4 regions of the Sutcliffiella cohnii genome follow, and region 3 is predicted to be linked to each of the others. Evidence: riboswitches for the same ligand, from Rfam matches in the RefSeq annotation. Region 3 holds a riboswitch; each other region holds the start of a gene.
What was found. Region 3 has a riboswitch for thiamine pyrophosphate ahead of tenA (thiaminase II). Riboswitches for the same ligand answer to the same signal wherever they lie in the genome.
Positions count from the first base shown of each region.

Region 1: linked by a shared signal. The riboswitch ahead of tenA (thiaminase II) and the one ahead of tenA (thiaminase II) in region 3 are both predicted to bind thiamine pyrophosphate.
Region 2: linked by a shared signal. The riboswitch ahead of tenI (thiazole tautomerase TenI) and the one ahead of tenA (thiaminase II) in region 3 are both predicted to bind thiamine pyrophosphate.
Region 4: linked by a shared signal. The riboswitch ahead of thiT (energy-coupled thiamine transporter ThiT) and the one ahead of tenA (thiaminase II) in region 3 are both predicted to bind thiamine pyrophosphate.

Region 1 covers NZ_CP018866.1:1,143,640-1,148,991, forward strand. Annotated here, with positions in the region: gene BC6307_RS24725 (hypothetical protein) at 1-60, shown strand, start outside; gene BC6307_RS05570 (FAD-dependent monooxygenase) at 157-1,338, shown strand; gene tenA (thiaminase II) at 1,543-2,235, opposite strand; TPP riboswitch at 2,380-2,483, opposite strand; gene BC6307_RS05580 (phytoene desaturase family protein) at 2,687-3,937, shown strand; gene BC6307_RS05585 (RNA polymerase sigma-70 factor) at 3,943-4,830, shown strand; gene BC6307_RS05590 (hypothetical protein) at 4,827-5,216, shown strand.
Region 2 covers NZ_CP018866.1:763,796-769,147, reverse strand. Annotated here, with positions in the region: gene BC6307_RS03705 (thiazole synthase) at 1-632, opposite strand, end outside; gene thiS (sulfur carrier protein ThiS) at 635-838, opposite strand; gene thiO (glycine oxidase ThiO) at 835-1,962, opposite strand; gene tenI (thiazole tautomerase TenI) at 1,959-2,576, opposite strand; TPP riboswitch at 2,874-2,979, opposite strand; gene BC6307_RS03685 (energy-coupling factor transporter transmembrane component T family protein) at 3,042-3,839, opposite strand; gene BC6307_RS03680 (ABC transporter ATP-binding protein) at 3,817-5,247, opposite strand; gene BC6307_RS03675 (ECF transporter S component) at 5,302-5,352, opposite strand, start outside.
Region 3 covers NZ_CP018866.1:1,752,380-1,757,731, forward strand. Annotated here, with positions in the region: gene BC6307_RS08640 (DMP19 family protein) at 569-1,018, shown strand; gene BC6307_RS08645 (DUF1284 domain-containing protein) at 1,071-1,487, opposite strand; TPP riboswitch at 1,690-1,791, shown strand; gene tenA (thiaminase II) at 1,866-2,537, shown strand; gene BC6307_RS08655 (hypothetical protein) at 2,653-3,588, shown strand; gene BC6307_RS08660 (hypothetical protein) at 4,247-4,657, shown strand; gene BC6307_RS08665 (DUF8725 domain-containing protein) at 4,789-5,352, shown strand, end outside.
Region 4 covers NZ_CP018866.1:1,918,194-1,923,545, reverse strand. Annotated here, with positions in the region: gene BC6307_RS09495 (ATP-binding protein) at 1-225, opposite strand, end outside; gene BC6307_RS09490 (NAD(P)-dependent oxidoreductase) at 444-1,316, shown strand; gene thiT (energy-coupled thiamine transporter ThiT) at 1,379-1,915, opposite strand; TPP riboswitch at 1,980-2,081, opposite strand; gene hutG (formimidoylglutamase) at 2,147-3,109, opposite strand; gene hutI (imidazolonepropionase) at 3,099-4,358, opposite strand; gene hutU (urocanate hydratase) at 4,358-5,352, opposite strand, start outside.

The sequences.
Region 1 (5,352 bases), 610 kb from region 3:
CTAGAACAAATGATTCGTAACGAAGAAGTGAACGAACGTGAATTGAGAAACAAATTTTAATTCGAAGAGAATCATCAAAAAGGTGCGCAAATAGAACATTTCGCACCTTTTTAACTTAAAGGAAACTTAGTGAAGTTATGGGAAAGAAGCAAAGAGGTGGTCAGTTTGGAGAAATCACATAATGAAAAGTCTGCGACTGTAATTGGTGCTGGTATAGGTGGCCTTTGTACGGCTATTGCTTTACAACAGAAAGGATGGAACGTTTCTGTTTACGATAAAGCTACAGAACTCAAGGATGTTGGTGCAGGGATTGTATTGTCTGCGAATGCCTTAAAAGTGTTGGGAAAATTAGGACTAGCACTTGAGATCAGAAAAAAGGGTGCCCCGGTTAAAAAGGCCGAAATTAGAACATGGGACGGAAAACCACTAGTGAATGTACCTGTTCATGAACAGGCACAGAGATATGGGAGTTATAGCTATTTAATATACCGTCCCAGCTTACAAAAAGTATTACATGCGGCATTATATGAGAATACAGTGAATCTTAAAAAAAGATTAGTACATATAGAACAGCGTGATTCAAAAGTAAGTGTAGGCTTTGAAGATGGCGAAGTAGTTAAAGATAATTTAGTCATTGGTGCTGATGGGATACACTCCGAAGTTAGAAAAAGGGTAATTGGTCCAAGCCCTTTACGTTATTCTGGTTTTACAGCTATTAGAGGAATTTCTGTCTATGAGGATGCACGTTTCCCTATGGAACTAGGTGGAGGTTTCGAAGCATGGGGCCATGGAAAAAGGTTCGGGTTCTCCCATTTAGGAAAAGGAAGAATCTTTTGGTTTGCAGCTATAAATAGTGAAAGTGGCACTATTATTAATTCCCCTCATCCAAAGAAAATCGCTTTAGATCATTTTAGCGGCTGGTGGGAGCCAGTTACTAACATGATCGAAGCAACAGAAGAATCGAATATAATTGTTCATGAAATTTTTGATAGAAAACCGATGAACACGTGGAGTAACGGAAAGATTACACTGCTCGGTGATGCTGCCCATCCGATGCTACCAAATTTAGGACAAGGTGGGGCGCAAGCGATGGAAGATGCATTAGTGCTCTCTCGCTGTCTTGACGATTACCCGAATGAAGTTGAGAAAGCATTAAAACAGTATGAAGAAATAAGATACGGCCGAACTGCTAAAGTCGTAAAAGGTTCTAGAGCAATGGGAAGAATGATGCAACTCGAAAATCCAATTGCAATTTTTATTAGAAATCAACTGTTACGGAACAGTCCAGACTCTCTTAAAATGAAACGGTTAGAATGGCTTCTAGGACACGAAGTATAGGAGCTAGTAATTTGTGATAGAAGTAATAAAGTATGCCCATAATATGAAACCGTCAGAGCATCATCTTCATATAAAGAAGAAGCTGAGTTAATGAGATATAAAGATATGGGTTAGGTATATAGTTACATAAGCTTCTTAAATCAATTTTAAAAAAGCGTTGTGGATATTAATCCAAAACGCTTTTTTAATATCTACAAAGATGATCTATATAACTTGAATAGATTTAATTGGCACAGGCCATGTTTCTTGTGTATATGCCATTGTCCAAAATTGATGCTCTAACTGTGTGCTCGTAATAAAGTGGTCACGCATGCGTTTTTTTTCGTATTCACTAGCTTTGGCCGCACAAGCATCTATTTTATCCATAAATGTTTGTGTGATGGTGCTAACTTCCTTGTCACCATAAAATGTAATCCATTCGTAGAAAGGGTGAGTTGGTGTCGGTTTTACTTCCTTTATCAGCTTTCTACCAATTTCCCAATACGTCCAGGGACAAGGTGCTAGTGCAGCAAGTGTTTCGCCAAGTGTACCGTTTGTAGCAGCCTCCATCATATGGCGTGTGTAATGATGGGCGGTTGGAGCAAGTGGAGCTTTTTGTAAATCCTCGTACCGAACACCTGCAACCTTACAAAAGTTATTGTGCGGATGTATTTCTGCATTTAAGACAAACCCTATTTGCTCCTGGAAAAACGTCATATCTTCTCTGTCTGTACATTTAGAAACCGCAAGACCATAAATACGGCAAAATGTCGTTAAGTATTCATAATCTTGTTGTACGTAATGAATGAGTGCTTCTTTCGGTACATTTCCTTCTCCAATTCCTTTTACAAAAGGATGTTCAAAAATTGCTTCAAAGATTGGGTCTGCTTCCTGTCTTAACTGTTTTGAAAATGTCATGTAGTATTCCTCCTCCAAATTAATATAAGAAGAACACCCACATTCACCCATGGAAGACAATGCGAAAGGGGGTACGCATGAGCTCTTTTTACAACATAAAAAAGCTCCTCTTCCATGGAAAAGAGAAGCATGAGCATACGAAACGTACTCGATGCACCACTTTCCTCCGCTGGTATAAACCAGATCAGGTTCAAAGGGTCCGACGCGTAAAGCGACGTCTCAGCCTATTGGCTCCCCTAGTGGATATCCTATTCCATATACTACATGAATTTAGACATTATTCAATATACAATTGGAAAAATAGTTAATTTTTACTAAAATGTATCGTGATGCTATGTTTTTAATTGTTACTATAGAAATAAGTAGTAAACAAAAAAAGAAAATTAATCTCAAATCTGTCACAAAATAAATCAGTTAATCGTCTTGTTTGTAAAATAGGAGGATGATAACAATGAAGAATACAGAAAGAAATTGTGTTGTAATTGGTGGAGGGATTGCTGGACTTACTGCTTCTATTTATTTAGCACGTGCAGGATTATCCGTTACATTAATCGAAAAAACTAAAACAATAGGTGGTCGGGCAAAAACAGAAGTGATGGATGGTAGTTATGTCAATCTCGGACCACATGCCTTATATTCAAAAGGAAAAAGTTTAGAAATATTAGCGGAATTAGGCATCTCTCCAAAAGGAAATAGCCCTGCCATCGGGGGAAAGGTGTTTTACAATGATTCACCGTATAACCTTCCCGCCAACCCTTTCTCTGTATTAACTAGTGATTTATTTAGTTGGAGAGGGAAAATGGAATTACTCCGCTTTTTTATACTTTTACAAACAAAAAAATTAAAGAGCAACCGAGAGATCTCCGTTGACCAATGGCTTCATGAAAATATAAAGGATGAACGTGTTCAGAAATTTATTCTCATGCTTATACGTTTATCTTCTTACTGTAACGACCCTGATAGGCTTCGTGCCGAAGTTGCATTTAAGCAGCTGCAATTAGGAAAAGCCATTTATGTTCATAACGGTTGGCAGTCAATTATAGAGGAGTTAAAAGAGAAAGCGGAAAAATTAGGTGTCATTATTCAAGCGGGAGCCTCCGTTCAACAAATAAAAGGGAAATTTCCACAGTTTGAAGTGAAATTAAGTAACAATAAATCAATCTTCACACCATATATTTTATCAACAGCAAGCCCAAATGAGTTGAGGAAATTCCTTCAGGGCTATGAAATAGATGCAATCAATGAACTTATACCAGTCCGGGCAGCATGTCTGGATATAGTGCTAAACAAAACACCGAATCCTACAGTATCATTCGCCTTGAGCATGGACCAACCACTCTATTTTTCTAATCATTCCAACGTCGCAACATTAAGTGACAATCAAAGCCACTCCGTCATACACGTAATGAAATATTTGAGCATTAATGAACCTAGAACGGATTTAAAACAGGAGCTCGAACAGTTTCTTAGTCGAGTTCAACCAGGCTGGGAAAAACATGTTATATCAAAACGTTACCTACCGAACATAACAGTAACTAATAGCATGATGAAAAAACAAAAAAATGAAATGGAGCAGATTCCAGGGTTATTTATTGCCGGAGATTGGGTTGGCGCAGAGGGAATGTTAGTTGACAGTTCTTTTTTTAGTGCAAAGCAAGCGGCCATGAGCATTATTGAATTAAATGAAAAAATGGGAGTGTAGCGAGGATGGAAATGGAGGAAGCATATACGCAGTATAAACCGCTACTTTTATCCATATCTTATCAGATGGCAGGAAGTATGACGGAAGCGGAAGATATCGTTCATGATATTTTTATAGATTTTCATAAGATTGATAAGAACAATATTAAAGATTATAAATCGTATTTGTGTAAAATGGCCACTAATCGAACGATTGACCATCTAAAATCCGCGAGTAAAAGAAGAGAACATTATATCGGACCGTGGCTCCCTGAACCGTTAAATACAGATCAAGATCCGCTGCATTCTATCGAACAACATGACCAACTCTCCTACGCGCTCCTAACACTACTAGAAAAACTTAACCCGGTTGAACGTGCAGTATTTGTATTAAGAGAGGTATTTTCTTTTTCCTATGATGAGATGGAGAGTTTCATAGGAAAAGAGGCGGCAAACTGTCGGAAAATATTGAGTAGAGCGAAGAAAAAGCTGCATTTTCATGAATCTAAAAAAAAGAATAATGTAGGTAGGGATGAAGAAGAAAAACTAATTAATCAATTCGTTTCTGCCGTAACGACTGGAAATACAGACGAACTATTTCAACTACTGAAAGAGGACGCAATTTTATACAGCGATGGTGGCGGCAAAGTTACCGCAGCAATATTTCCGATTGTTTCAAGTAAACGAATCGCTCGATTTATATTTGGCTTATTACAAAAATACAGTGATGATACGTCGTTATCCATACAAATGACACTAATCAATGGCCAGCCAGGACTTTTTATCAGTAGTGACCGAGAACCGAGCAGTGCCGTCTGTTTTGAGATTACAGATCAAAAGGTAACGCAAATATTTGTAATTCGCAATCCAGAAAAATTAACGTATATGTTGGAAAGTGGGAGGGGAAAAAAATGAACCTATTTATTCGTATCATAGAAATATTGTTAGGCACTATTTTTCTCGGAGCAGGACTTAACGGATATGTGGTTTTATTCGGATATGAGCCGTTTGCTCCTACAAGTCCAGCCGCCATGGAGTTTTTAGGAGAGGGATACTTTTTAGCGCTTGAAAAGGGTGTAGAAATAGTTGCAGGGATTTTACTTATAGTTCGTAAATATGTTCCATTAGCATTAACTGCATTAGCAAGCATAATCATTAATATAGTCGCATTTCATATTTTTGTAGATTCTGATTTGTTATTACTTGCTTTATTCATCACATTATTGGAAGGGATATTAGTATGGTACTATCGTGATAATTTTAAAGGGCTTTTGGAAAGTACCGTTAAACAAAAGAATTAAACTTATTGAGCATGAACAAATGAAAAAGAGGCTGAGACAAAACTAAAATGATCATGATAAAAAACGAACAATCGCAGAATTAGCGAAGTATATTTCCGGAGCGGATTATTTCCACTCTACTATCTTTTGTTCGTTT
Region 2 (5,352 bases), 990 kb from region 3:
GCAGCCGAAACAGCGGTGTTTAATAAAACTCCATCTGCTCCTAACTCCATCGCCTGAGCAGCATCAGCTGGTGAGCCAACTCCCGCATCCACAATAACTGGAACGTTTGATTGCTCGATAATAAAGCTTAAGTTGAGCGGATTGATAATTCCTTGACCAGATCCAATTGGAGAAGCTCCAGGCATTATTGCGTGTGAACCTAATTCTTCTAGTTTGCGAGCAAGTACAACATCATCTGAAGTGTACGGTAAAACGATAAACCCTTCTTTTAAAAGCTCTTCTGTTGCTTTTAACGTTTCAACAGGATCTGGTAGTAACGTTTTCCAGCAGCCAATTACTTCTACTTTAATCATGTCACATAATCCAGACGCTTTTGCTAATTTTGCAATGCGCACTGCTTCTTCCGCTGTTTTTGCCCCAGCAGTATTTGGAAGTAACGTATATTTCTCTAAGTCTAGTTTTTCTAAAAAGTTTGGTTGACTCGGTTCAAAGATGTTCATGCGACGTACCGCAAACGTTAAAATTTCTGATTCGGATACCGCAACCGCTTCTTTTTGTACTTCAAAGCTCGGGTATTTACCAGTTCCTAATAATAAACGTGATTCAAATTCATATGGTCCAATTTTTAACATGTTCATCCGCCTCCTACAAAATGTACTAATTCTAATTGATCGCCTTCTGCTAACGTAACTGATGGATGCGATTCTTTTTGTAAAATATCTCGGTTCTTTTCTACAATGACTACCTTTTGATCAAGGTGAAAATGTGCTAGCAAATCTTCTACTGTTCTAATATCATTAGGTAACTCTATTAGTTCACCATTTATCGTTACTTTCATGTTGTTATCACTCCTTTCAATCGTTCAAACGTAAACGCCTGTAAATAGGAAGGTAGTGTACGACCATCCATCATATCCGCAATAAGCTTTCCACTAATTGGGGATAGTAAAATACCGTTCCGATAATGACCTGTGCAGATAAATACGTTTTCTATTGTTGGGTGCACTCCAAGAAACGGTAACTCATCTATCGTTTGCGGTCGTATTCCAGCCCACGCCCTTTCAAACTGAGCTCGTTGAATATCAGGCAAAATGTCTATGGACGCTTGCATCAAGGAAGAGATTCCCTCAACTGAAACATGCTCCGAAAAACTATTAGGAATAGAAGTTGCACCAATAATTAAACGGTTTCCACTTTTCGGGACTACGTAACACCGTTGTGAAAAGATGGTACTTTTAATGAGAGGGCGTTCTGTAATGACAGACATACACTCACCTTTTACCGGATAGGTTGGTAGGTTTATATTCGCTTCCTTCAATAAACGGGCACTCCAAGCTCCATTTGCAACAACGATGTTTTCCCCATAAAAATCACCTATATTCGTATGAACACCTGTTATTTTTCCGCTCAACTCGGTGAACGAATATACTTCTACGAACTCTTTAACGGTTGCACCGAGGGCGACCGCACTTTTGCTAAATGCCTGTGTAAGTTGTATAGGGTTAACATGCCCATCATTCGGTATGTCCATAGCTCCGATGATACTATCACTTAATGATGATTCCATTTGTAGTGTTTCCTCACGGTCGAGCCATTTTGTATTCTCTCCGAATGAACGTTGTGCTTCAATTACAGATTGTAAATGAACTTTTTCCTCATCTGTTTTTGCGACTTTCAGCATGCCTTCTCTAACAAGCTCGATATCGATACCACACATCTCTTTTAACTCTTCTTGTAATCTAGGAAACATTTTTCTACTTTCCCTTGCTAGTTCAAACATTGGTCCAACTTCCGTCAACTCTACTTGAGCACCTAGCATCCCTGCTGCCGCTTTTGACGCTCCTAGGCCAACGGTTCCTTTTTCTAAAAGAAGGACGTTTCTCCCTGACTTTTGTAAATAGTAGGCTGCTGCATTTCCGATCACTCCACCACCAACAACGATTGCGTCCCAATTGTTATTCATTTCTCTCCTCCTTCCACATAGCTGCTATGACTTTCTTGAAACCTTTTTGCCATCAATACTGGGTTTTTGCTCTCCATTATTCCACTCATCACTGCAACACCGGAGGCTCCGGTGGAAGCTACTTGTTTTAAATTCTTTGGTGTAATTCCACCAATACCGATAATTGGAACAGAACTTTTCTCAGTCATTTCTTTAAGATTATCTATCCCACGTGGTTGCTGCCCAAGTTTTGAGGATGTAGTAAAAATATGGCCGTATAGTAAAAAGTCCGCACCGTTTTTTTCTGCATATGCTGCTTCTTCTATCGAATGGACAGAGCATCCAATTTCTAACCTAGGAAAAGATTGCTTTACTAACTGTACGTCTAAACTATGAAACGCAAGCTGAACACCACGCACCGAAAATGCTTGTGCAACATCAACTCGATCATTTACGATTAATTTGTTTGCAGGAACTCCACTTTTTAATATTTGTTCCAGTAATTGTGCTAGCTCTCTTGCCGTTTTTTCTTTTTCGCGAATATGTATTCTGTCTACATATGGATGGATACTTCTTAAAATGTTTGTTAACTCTTCGTTCGTTTTCTTTCCATCTGTAATAACATGTAGCTTCATAGATTGATAATCTCCTTTGTAATGCATATAGCGTTGACACTTACCTTAAAATCTACCTGTAAACTATGGAGCCTTTAGAGATAGTCCGTTCCTCTTCGCTGCGTGAACTTGCTTTCCGCGGGGAGGGAGTCAAGTTCCCTCCGCTCCGATCCACTCTCTGTTTTAAATATTAGTACTACAATCTTTACTAAAAGACGTCATAGAACAAATCCTTACTAGCATAATACTAAACAAAAAACCACTCTTTTCGCCTAAGCGTAAAGAGTGGTTTGTATGAATGAATAGTATATTTCTATACAATATATTTACCCACTTCCCTACGCTGGTATTAACCAGATCAGGTTCGAAGGGTCTGGAAACAATTTATTCCATCTCAGTCATTTCGACTCCCCTAGTGAAAAGTTCTTATTAAATTGTGTAAATAAAGTATAGCATACTAACCAATTTTTTAAAATAAAAGTGAACTTAATATCTAACATCCGTTATCGAAAAGTAAGGGAAAAAGGTAGCTGAAACAAAAGAGATAAGTAATACCATTAATAAAACTGTTGTAAATATTACGTCATTTTTTGAGTACTTTACTTGATAATAATAGGTGCGATTTTTTTGTTGTGAAAATTTTTTTGCTTCCATCGCCACTGCGATTCGATGCGCCCTTCTGATGCTTTGTGATAATAAAGGTATACTATATAAAGTGACCTTTTGTATGATAGCTTTCATACCTTTTTCCTGTTTAATCCCTCTAACTTTTAACGCTTTTTGTAAAGTAAAAAATTCTTCTACCATAATTGGCAGGAGCCGAATAGACGCGAGAAAACTGTAAGCATACTTTGGCGGTAGCTTCCATTGCTGCATAAGAGAATAAAATAAAAGAACCGGCTTCGTTGTTAGCGCGAATAGTAAACCTAAAAACGCAAACACTAATGCTCTTAATCCAATATGAACTCCTCGATAAAAGCTTTCTTCACTTATGTGAACAATTCCTAATTGAAACCATGTTGTATCACCTTTACCGAACAAAATCATCGTCACAGCAGAAGAGAAAAATAGAATGGTAAATGGTAGGAGAAGAACGACCTTTACCTTCCAACTATGTCCCGTTGACGTTATATAGAGCAATAACATAAATAGTGTCATATTCACTAATACATTTATGTTATGTATGAAGAGGACTGCTACAAAGAGGAGGACAATTGCTATTAACTTGAAACTCGGATTCACTCGATGCAACCACGTTTCGTTAACTTGTAATGACCATTGCATCGTGTACGGACCTCTCTTTCTCTATTACTTCTACTACTTCTCCACTCTCCACTACTAACACTTTATCTGCAAAATGCTCAACAATATGCTCATCATGTGTAACCATCACAACACATACCCCCTCTTCTTTGAGCTGTTGTAACCATTCAAGCATCGAAAAAGTATTTCGACTATCCTGGCCGAATGTAGGTTCATCTAAAAGGAGTACACTCGGACGATGTACAACCGCTGATGCCACACTTAGCCGTCTTTTTTGTCCAGTTGAAAGCTCGAAAGGGTGTTTTGTTCGTACATGTGTTAAATGAAAATTGTCGAGCAGTTTTTCTACTTTATTATTTCTCTCTACTTCCGATACACCTTTTCGCAATAGCGTATATCCGATTTCCTCTTCAACGGAATGCGTAACAAATTGAAATTCAGGGTTTTGAAAAACAAACGTCACTTCTTCTTCGTAATTTTCACCGAAATAATGAAGCTCACCATTCGTTTTTAAAAGCTTTCGAATCGCCTCTAATAGGGTACTTTTTCCTGCGCCATTTTTTCCGATAATCGTTGTCCATTGACCTTTATGGAACGTAACATCCTCCACTGAAATTTTACACTCTTTTCCTCTAAAACCCTGAAAATCGTGTAGAGATATAATCGATTCTCCCTTTTCTGGATTTTGGTTTAAATTAGTTGGATCAATCACTTCCTCCCAAACTCCGGGATACCAAATGCCATATTCTTTTAACTTTTCCTTGTATTGCGAGAAAACTTCTAAAGTAGCTCCGTCCGCTATGATTGTTCCTTTATCGTCAAAAACGACTACACGCTCTACCCAATCTAACAGATAGTTTAATTTATGCTCGACAATAATGACTGTCTTTTCTTCTCCTACCCGTTTAATTGTGTCCCACACTTCCTTTGTTCCTTCTGGGTCTAATAGCGCCGTTGGTTCATCTAAAAATAAAACATCTGGTTCCATTGCTAACACAGAAGCAATCGCTAGCCTTTGTTTCATTCCACCAGACAGTTCATTTATTTTCGTGTGGGGGTGTGGAAGCTCTAAGCCTACTTCGTTAAGTAAGTAATTTATTTTACAGTCCATTTTTTCTCTCGGTACCGCTAAATTTTCAAGTACAAATGCAAGTTCCTCGTCTACATAAGGCATGCAAAACTGAGAATCCGGGTCTTGGAACACATAGCCCCAAGACTCCGGTGTTATTATGTTATCCGCACGCATCGGTACTTCCATTACAGTCGGTATTAACCCAGAAATAACCTGTAATAGGGTTGATTTCCCACACCCTGAAGGACCGAGGAACAAAATTTTCTCGCCGTGTTTACAAGAAAAAGAGACATCGTGGAAAAGCATTTCATCCCCTGCATATTTTAGACGTAAATTTTCCACTTTAATTTGTGTCATGACTCTCTCCTTTTAATGCGCTTTAATTTAAACGTTTCAAAATCCCTCTTTTTGCTATTTACTCAAAGACTCATAATCTTCTTTACTAGCTGGTCTTAATAGTTT
Region 3 (5,352 bases):
CTGACTTCGGGGACCTTCTTTTATGGCATAAGAGTAATTGTACATAGGAAACGAGAAGTGGTGCATACCCTCACCGGTTGTGGTGCATAAGCTACCGAAAAGTCAGCATAAAGGTAGTGCTGGTGCATAGGAAACGGGAAGTGATGCATAGGTTAGGTCAAAGTAGTGCATATCCTCACCGGTTGTGGTGCATAAGCTACCGAAAAGTCAGCATAAAGGTAGTGCTGGTGCGTAGGAAACGGGAAGTGGTGCATAGGTTAGGTCAAAGTAGTGCATACCCTCACCGGTTGTGGTGCATAAGCTACCGAAAAGTCAGCATAAAGGTAGTGTTGGTGCATAGGAAACGGGAAGTGATGCATATGCTTGGTCAAAGTGGTGCATACCCTCCGATTTTTTAAGCATAAAACTATGTAAAGTCAGCGTGAATATGGAACTTGGACAAGCTCGTTTATTTTAATTGCAAACAAGCTTTAAATATTTATCAAAAAATCACAAGTGATATAGAGGTTTTTCAAACATTTTGTCGAAAAATAAAAAAGTAAACTAACTAAAGAAAGAAGATAGGACAATGACAAAACTAGAAAAGATGAGTAAAGACGACATATGGAATGCAGTAATACAAATAATAAGTAGTAATGATTATCCAACAGAAAGTAAAATGCTCAACGAATTATTTATCGTCTTTCAGTACTATTCAGAGCTAGAAAGCGGAGGGCATGAAAGTTTCTTCAATTGGATGCAGGGGGATATTGAAGAAGTAGGTGTATCCGATTATTTAAACGATTTAATTTACGTTTTAGTAAAAATAGGTGCCAATGAATGTGCAGTTATTATGAAAAAGTATGGCTACGAGATGTGGCAGTTTTTTAAAGCTCTAGAAGCAGGGGAAATGGTCGAGGACAGTTTTTATCAGGTCATTGAAATAGCTGATCGAGAATATTACTCTCAAGATGGTAAACTAGAACAGCTATTAGAAGAGTATTTTGTAAAAGTATATCCACAATTAATCAATGAGTAGTATAGGAAGGGGGGGAACAGTTCTTGCTAAGAGAGTAAGAACTGTTTTCCAATTACTCTACTTTTCTCAATCCTTTCCCATCCAACATTTCCTGTACACCTTCCTCACACACACCATATGTTCTCCATGAACAAGACTCACAAACGGTTTGTATATCAGTTGGCACTACATGCTGACGAATTCGAAATTCAATGTCTTTCCATTTTAGCATTTGCCCAATTTTTAAATCCATCTTTTCTAAAATAGCGGCATCCCGCTCATATATGGTTTTGTCTTTACAATGATATTCACCGGTGTTAGGATATTTTTCACACAATTGATCTGGTCCTTTTACGATTTGAATCCATGTTTCAGGATCGTTTCGAAGCGTTTGATGCAATTTCGTCATATTCTCCACATACTCTTTTGAATACCCCATCCCTCGATAGCCAAGTAGGCAAAATAAATGATGTCCGCGCAATCTGTACATAATTACCTCCGATCACTTCTATAAGTAAACTGAAATTTAATCAAAGTTAACATATTTTTATAGTATCATAATTTATGAGTATTTAAAATTCACTAATGTTGTTAACTTTCTTAAAGGCCACACATAGAAACTAGTTTATGAAAGTGGTACGGCTTGTAAATGTTCAGAATGTTTGTTAACATCAAGATGTAGTTAAATAGTGTAAAAACACTAGGGGTGCTTTTTTAGCTGAGAGAGACAATCTGTCTTAACCCTTTAACCTGCTCTAGGTAATGCTAGCGAAGGGAAGTGGAGTATATAGGACAGGTATGTCTCTTTCAACTATAACCACTTTCTTTTAGAGAGTGGTTTTTTATTTTTAAAAAGGAGAGGATACAAATGAAATTTACTGAGAGATTAAAAGAGAAGTTAGAGCCAATTTGGAGACAAAATCATTCCCATCCATTTGTGGTGGAAATGGGGAACGGGACACTAGATAAAGAGAAATTCAGATTTTATATGGTCCAAGATTATGTGTATTTAATTGACTATGCTAAATTGTTCAGTATTGGGGCATTAAAAGCAACAGATGTGAAAACGATGGAGAAATTTGCAGCGCTATTGCACGGAACGCTACATGAAGAAATGGATCTTCACCGTAGTTATGCAGCTCAGTTTGGTATATCTCCTGAAGAGTTAGAAAATGCGGAGCCGTCTCCTATCACTTTAGCTTATACACATTATATGTTACATAAAGGACAAAACGGGACGTTGGCGGAACTCGTAGCAGCCCTTTTGCCTTGTGCGTGGAGCTATTGGGAAATTGGGAAAGAGTTAAGTCAAATTCCTGGTGCAACGGATCATGAGTTGTATGGTGAATGGGTTCGTATGTACAGCTCAGAGGAATTTGGTCAGCTTGCAACGTGGTGTATTGATTTAATGGATGAATTAGCAGAAGGAAAATCGGACACTGAGCTACTAGAATTAGAGAAAATCTTTTTAAACACAACACGATTTGAATATATGTTCTGGGACATGGCGTACAACAACCAAATGTGGCCGGGAGAATAACTAAGATATACTAGAGTAACGATGCTTCGTTACTCTTTTTTTCGTTTTAACGTAATGAAACTTCTATACTTAATATTTCGTACTATTAGTATAGAAGTATTAAGGGGGAAACAATTTGTTCACAGACTTAAATGAAAAGTTAATAGTATCAAAAGAAAAAATGCGTAAAAAAGTAAAATATGAGGAGCATATCGAACGGTTACATGCATCCTTACAGGCAGAAGAATCTAAGAAAAATAAATTAGAAAAGCAATTGTTGAAAGAAAAGGAAGATGTTACTCGATTAGAAAGCTTCTCCTTATCAAATATTTTTTACACAATAATCGGTAGAAAGCTTGAAAAGTTAGATAAAGAGCAGCAAGAAGTATTAGCTGCGAAGTTAAAGTACACTGAAGCGTTAGAAACAATTTCCGATATGGAGCGAGAGTTAGAAGAATATAAGGATAAGCACCTCGATGTTGCGTATGCCGATATAGAGTATGAAAAAATTATTCAAGAAAAAGAGCGCTTAATTCATGACAAACATTCCATATGGAGCGAAAGACTATATACACTTGCTGATCGAGAAGCAACGATAACTGCTAGTTTAAAAGAATATGAAGAGGCAATAGATGCGGGTAATAGCACTGTTTTGGCATTAAATAGAGCGTTGAATGAATTAAATTCGGCAAAAAATTGGTCCACATTTGATATGTTCGGTGGAGGGATCATTTCTACCGCAATGAAACATAGTCGGTTTGATGAGGCAAAACGTTACATACATCAAGCTCAAAGCCGTTTACGCCAGTTTCAAGAGGAGTTGTTAGATATTGAAAGTCATTTTGATGCGAATTTCGAGACAGGTGGATTATTAACATTTGCAGACTACTTCTTTGACGGCATCATTGTTGATTGGATTGTACACGGAAAAATTAATGACTGTTACGACCAAACAGAAAAAACGAAAATAGACGTATCTAGAGTTTTGAAAATCCTCTTAGAGCAAAAGAGTGACTTGGAGAAGGAACTAATTAATGTACAAGCAGAAAGAATAGAAGTGTTGGAGAGTTAGTAGGAAAAAAGTTAGGAAATGGAGTAGAAAAACGCCGGGATGAATATGAACATCATAACTTTTTAGAAATACTTAACAGGAATCGAAAATTACTTAACAGCTTTTCAGAAATACTTAACAGGAATCGAAAATTACTTAACAGCTTTTCAGAAATACTTAACAGGAGTCGAAAAATACTTAACAACTTTTCAAAAATACTTAACAAGGATCGAAAATTACTTAACAGCTTTTCAAAAATACTTAACAAGAATCGAAAATGATCCAAAAATTACTGAACTCCATTATCGAGATTTAACAGATAAGGAACAATATGCTCTAAAGCTAGATGATTATGAAGCAGCCCTGCAATTTACACCTAAATGGGTCTCCATAAACGAAGCGATTGTACAAAATAACAAAATAATAAATGAAGTAGAGCAGAACAGCTGGGTGAAACGAGAAAATTATGTTTTAAACGAGTTAAAAAAGTCCCTTAAGTAATGGTTGTGCTACAGAAAAAAAGACCGACTACAACAGAAGCAGTCGGTCTTTTATGATGGAACCAAATCGACAAGGTTCAACATATTTCTTACATAAAAAGGATTTTTTTAAGCCGTATGGAATTTATAGTAAGAGAGATTTTGTCGTCTCTTTACTTTTTTGGGGATGAGGGATTTTGGTGATATTAAGGAAGATAATTGCGTTTATTTTAACAAGCTTACTAGTCCCGTTATTTTTAGTAGTTTGGGGTGGTGACTCATCTATCTTTTGGGGAATGTATGGGGTATTTCTCATGTATGGGACACCGTTTATTTTACTGTACGGTATGCCTGTTACGTTTTTAGCTGAAAGGTTAACGAGAAATATACAGAAGAGGAAAAGGCTTGCAGTATCGTTTGGGATTCATCTTTTTTTCGGTCTAGTTTGTGTGTTTATCGTCGGTTTTATTTTTAAGGAACCATTTGGGGAATGGGGCTTTTTTGGGGGGATTTTGTTTATCGGCTCAACTTTAGCTTCTATTATTCTTTGGAGCGTTGATGAGCTATTAAGAAAACTTGTTGATTGGGAATCGATACAGAGTGCAATGTAATCTTTTAAAGAAATATATGTAGAAAAGGAAAACTTTTTCATTCCATTTACCGTCTAAGAAGATAGAAGTTATTATTTTACCAAAAAAGAGAAATAAGATTTAGGTTACATAATGATATAGGGGGAAGTCACTTGAGGAAATTTATGTATTTTATGCTTATTGCACTACTGTTTAGTTTTTTAAATCCTACGACCACCAATGCAGAAACTAACGTAGAAGTGAAGGTGGAATATGGGGTTGATAATAAAGTTCAACAGTTTAAAGGATTCCCAGTTAGGGTCCAGCTAAAAAATAACGGTGAGTATATAAAAGGAGATTTAGTCGTTTTCTCGAGTCCGAGTTACAATGCATCAGGTAGCTACGTTGTGCCAGTAGAAATAGGAGCTGGAGAAACGAAAACAGTAGAGCTGTCTGTAAAAGGGATGAACGAATATTTCTCCTATTATGGCAACACACCTCCAAATTTTATTAGTTTTTATGAAGGAGGAGTAGAAAAAGGGAAAGAAATTAAGCTAAAAGGTAATGCGTCCGCAAAACCTCGTTATTTAGGCGACAATCGGTTAGTTGTTGGAGTGCTAAGTAATAACTTCGATGCAGTAAATTATTTCAAACTAATTCGTCATCAATCGGAACCTATTGAGTTATTAAATGTTTCAGCCGATAACATTCCTACTCAATCGTTCGGTTTAGAAATG
Region 4 (5,352 bases), 170 kb from region 3:
TTGTTCAACTAAATTTTCAACTAAATATAGATCTTCTTGATGAATGTGTTCTCTAATAGGTTTTCCAATTAATTTAGAATTGTCCATGTTTAATAATGTCTCACTAGAAGTTGAGCAATATTTTATCTTTCCCAATTGGTCAATTACTAAAAATAAGCTTATGTTATTACTATCTGGATCAGATTGGTCTATTTCAGATTGAACAGGAGAATGGTAATATCCCATAACTTCCCCCCCTAATCATTTTATATATTAATATATTTAATTTGGTTTTAATTATACAATATATTCCGAATTTTTTCTAAACTTTTTCATCAATATGTAGATTCATGTCTTTTTTTTGCATATCACCTGTTCATTTACAGAAATAAATACTTTGGATTTTTTATATTTTACTATAAAATATATGGTAATGACGTATACATAACAAGGGGGAAATGTTCATGAACAATAGAGAAACTGTTGCTTTCGTAGGTACTGGGGTAATGGGGAATAGTATGGCTGGCCATTTATTAAGAGCTGGCTATCATGTTAACGTGTACACAAGAACAAAAGAAAAAGCAGAAAATTTAATAAGCTCTGGAGCAAAATGGTGTTCTACCCCAGCTGAAGCTGTAGCTGATGCGAAATATACGATTACAATCGTTGGTTACCCAAAAGATGTTGAAGAAGTTTATTTCGGAAAAGATGGAATATTAGAAAATGCAAAGCAAGGTTCTTTCGTCATTGATATGACAACATCAACGCCTTCATTAGCAAAAAAGATTTATGCAGCAGCAAAAGAAAAAGGGATTTATAGTTTAGATGCACCTGTATCAGGTGGAGACGTTGGTGCTAAAGAAGCTCGCCTTACCATTATGGTAGGTGGTGATAAAGATGCATATAAAACATGCCTACCTCTGTTCGAAAGAATGGGTAAAAATATCGTATTACAAGGTGAGGCTGGCTCAGGACAACATACGAAAATGTGCAATCAAATTGCGATTGCCACAAATATGATCGGAGTATGTGAATCACTTGCATATGCAAAGAGCTCTGGGCTAGATCCTGTGAAAGTGTTAGAAACGATAACGACTGGTGCTGCAAATAGTTTTTCCCTTAGTAAGTTAGCACCTAGAATACTTGCAGGTGATTTTGAACCCGGTTTTTATGTGAAGCATTTTATTAAAGATATGGGGATTGCCTTAGCTGAGGCTGAAGCAATGGGGTTAAAACTGCCTGGGCTTTCTTTAGCTATCGATATGTATGAAGAGCTTGCCAATAAAGGAGAAGAAAATAGCGGTACACAAGCGTTGTATAAATTATGGGAAATGTAATATTAATGTATTAATAGTAAAATAAAAAGCTGCTTCCTCGCATAGAAGCAGCTTTATAAGTTTTAAGCGTTTGCTTTAAAAAACTTCGGATAAAATTTATATATAATTACTAGTATCGCTATTGTAATAAGCATTTCTGGAACTAAATAAGACAAGTTATAAATAATAGAATATAATACAACCGGTATTCCATCTGGAGCATATTCACCGAACCAAATTACTCCTGAAAGGAAATGACTTATTAAACGTAATGCGGTTCCAAATATCATACCAACTACAATTGTACGAATAGTTACTCCTTTTACGGCAAAAATAGCGGCGAATCCTAACAGTGCAAATGGTAATGGGTAATCTAGAATAAGTTGCGCAGGATGAACAACATAACCTCCTGTTAACCAATTAATAACCCCTACTAATAGTCCGGTTACAACCCCCGCTTTCCAACCTCGTCTAAAAGCAATAACAAAGATTGGAACCATAATTAAAGATATAGATCCACCGTACGCCCAAAGCGCACCAAATTTCACATAGCTTAAAATAACTGCAAGTGCTGCCATCATAGATATTTCTACCATTGTGACTAAACGTTCTCTTTCCATCTGTCTCTCCCTTTCATGTATCCACTAGAAGGCTAGATTAAAGGAACATTTAGAAACGGTTAGAATAAAATAACAACCACTTCCCTACGCTAGTATAAACTAGATCAGGTTCCAAGAGTTAAGGTGTTCACCTCTCTCAGCCTTATCGGCACCTCTAGTGGACTTTCATTTACTTTTCCAATCAATATTGTAACATAATTTTAACAAAAGGGGAAAATTTTAATTGGAACACTATGAAATATCGATTCCTCGTAAATACTCTAGCATAACGTGAACCGCTACACGACTCGTCATATCCCGAAAATCGATTGTTGGATCTATTTCTACAATATCTATTCCACACACTTTATCGTGTTGAGCTACCTTATATACAGCTTCTAACAATTCACGAGAAGTCATGCCTCCGGGACCTAATGCTGGACAACCTGGAGCGTATGCTTGGTCGAGTACATCCATGTCAACTGAGATGTAAATATGATCCACTTTGCCTTGTAAATATTCCAGCGATTCTTCTATAACACACAATATCCCTTTTTCTTGAACATCTTTCATCGTAGAAATACGAATACCTTTCTCAAGAGCAAATTGATGATAATATTCGCTATTAGAGTAGTTTCGAATCCCCACTTGTACTAGGTGGGCACCTTGAAGGACTTCATCCGAAAGTAACCTATTGAATGGTGTACCATTAGTTGGCCCACCATCTTCCGTATTTCTTAAGTCATGATGTGCATCAAATTGAATAACACCAATTGTACCGGCCTTTGCGTTACTCATTCCTTTTACTAGCGAATAAGTAATAGAATGATCCCCACCTATAAAAATAGGGTGTAGGGACGGATTTTCCCTAATTAGCTTCTCTATACTTTGTTCAATGCGGCGATAGCTTTCTTTTATATCTGTTGCATGCATGAGCACATCTCCACAATCGGTAAGTTTACTAGATTGCAGGTCTTCTCTAGTCTCTACTGCATATGTTGAATAGTTGTGAAAAAGTTTTCTTACAGTAGCAGGAGTGAAGCATGCCCCAGAATGACTAATAGATGGCTTGGATAAAGGAACACCAATAACGGCTGTTCCTTTTATCTCCTCTATGCCATTCCACTCCTGTAACAGAGAAGCTGCTTTTTTGTAGTAGCGATCTGTAAACAGTGGACTGCCAGCTTTTTGAATAAACGTTTCCTTATCCAACATAGGCCCCACCTTTCGCTACTTCTTCTCCGTTTAAATAAACTGTATTCGTGTGGTTTACCCCGTAATGATAAGGAACATATAAATAGTTTGGCGCATTCCATACAACTACATTTGCTTTACGTCCTACTTTTAATGCGCCTGCACTACTCCCACGATTAATAGCATGTGCAGAATTAATCGTGACAGCATTCCAAATTTCTTCTGGCGTGAGCTTTAACTTTAGCATTGCTAAGTTCATAATTAGTTGAATGTTTTCGGTAGGAGAGCTACCCGGATTAAAATCTGTCGCTAGTGCAACCGCGGTACCGTTATCAATCATTTCCCTTCCGCGAGCGTAACCTTCTTTATTTAAATAAAATGTCGTACCAGGAAGTAAGACAGCTATTACTTCAGAATTACCTAACTCTTTAACAGCTCTATCAGATGCAGCAATTAAATGATCTGCTGAAATTGCTCCAAGTTCGATTGCTAACTCTGTACCTCCTAAAGAGACAATTTCATCTGCATGTATTTTCAATTTGAATCCAGCTTCTTTTGCAGAAGCTAAGTATCGGGCTGACTGCTCTACGTTGAATACAGCTTCCTCACAAAATATATCAACAAATTCTGCTAAATCTTCTTCTTTTAGCTTCTGAAACATTTGTTTCATTAACTGTAAAAACTCCTCTGACTTTCCTTTATATTCGTTTGGAATAGCATGTGCCCCTAGAAATGTTCTCGGGATGTCTATTTCATATTCCTCCGCTAATTGTTTCGCAACTTGTAGCTGCTTTAACTCTGTATCTAGATCTAAACCGTATCCACTCTTTGCCTCTACCGTTGTAATTCCATAACTAATCAGTCTTTCTAGATGAAAACTAGCTTTTTCTAGTAAATTCTCAAAACTAGCTTTGCGTGTTGCTTCTACAGTTGAAAGAATTCCTCCACCTTGCTGTAAGATTTCTAAATATGGTACTCCTTGCTGTTTTAAAGACATTTCGTGTTCCCTTGAACCTCCAAAAACTAAATGTGTATGGGGGTCAACTAGTCCTGGAGATACTAGCTTTCCACTACAATCTATCACTTTTTTACTCTTCAAATTTAGAGCCTCTGCTGTCGTACCAACAAATTGAATGACTCCATCTTTCCATCCAATCGCTCCATTTTCTATTAGGGGAAGCTTACTCATTTCCTCCCCGTGCACTTGATGATCGTGACCGTGATCCATCGTTAACAACTGACTACAATTTATTAATAGAGAATCTAGCATTATACATCCTCCTTCAACATCGGAATATGAACGCCACGTTCTTTAGCAACCTCTACCGCTTTTGAGTACCCTGCATCGACATGTCGTACGACTCCCATTCCTGGGTCAGAAGTTAAAACACGCTCTAATCGTTTCGCTGCATCATCTGTACCATCTGCGACAATAACCATCCCTGCATGAAGAGAATACCCCATACCTACTCCACCACCATGGTGTACAGAAACCCAACTAGCACCATTCACTCCATTAATTAACGCATTTAAAATTGGCCAATCCGCCACTGCATCACTACCATCTAACATTCCTTCTGTTTCCCGATTAGGAGATGCAACGGAGCCACAATCTAAATGATCACGGCCGATTACGATGGGAGCTTTTAACTCTCCGCTTGCAACCATATCATTAATTATTTTGCCAAAACGGGCTCTCTCCCCATAGCCTAACCAGCAAATACGTGAAGGTAAGCCTTGAAATGCTACTTTTTCTCGCGCCATTTTAATCCAATTACATAAATGTGTATTATAAGAAAACTCTCGTAAAATAACTTCGTCCGTTATATATATATCTTCTGGGTCACCTGATAGTGCAACCCAACGGAATGGCCCCTTCCCTTCACAAAATTGTGGGCGAATGTATGCTGGTACGAAGCCAGGGAATTGGAATGCGTCCTGTACACCTTCATCAAAGGCTACTTGGCGAATGTTATTTCCGTAATCAAACGTAATTGCACCTTTATTTTGCATATCAATCATCGCTTGTACATGTATCGCCATGCTTTTCTTCGATTGTTTAACGTATTCTTCCGGATTTTCCAAGCGTAACTTATTTGCTTCTACAAGTGAATAACCAATCGGAACGTAACCATTTAATGGGTCATGGGCGGACGTTTGGTCTGTTAAAATGTCTGGGGTAAATCCTCTCTCCACTAACTGTGGCAAAATTTCTGCTGCATTTCCAACAAGACCGATAGATAAGGGTTCTCTACGATTTTTGT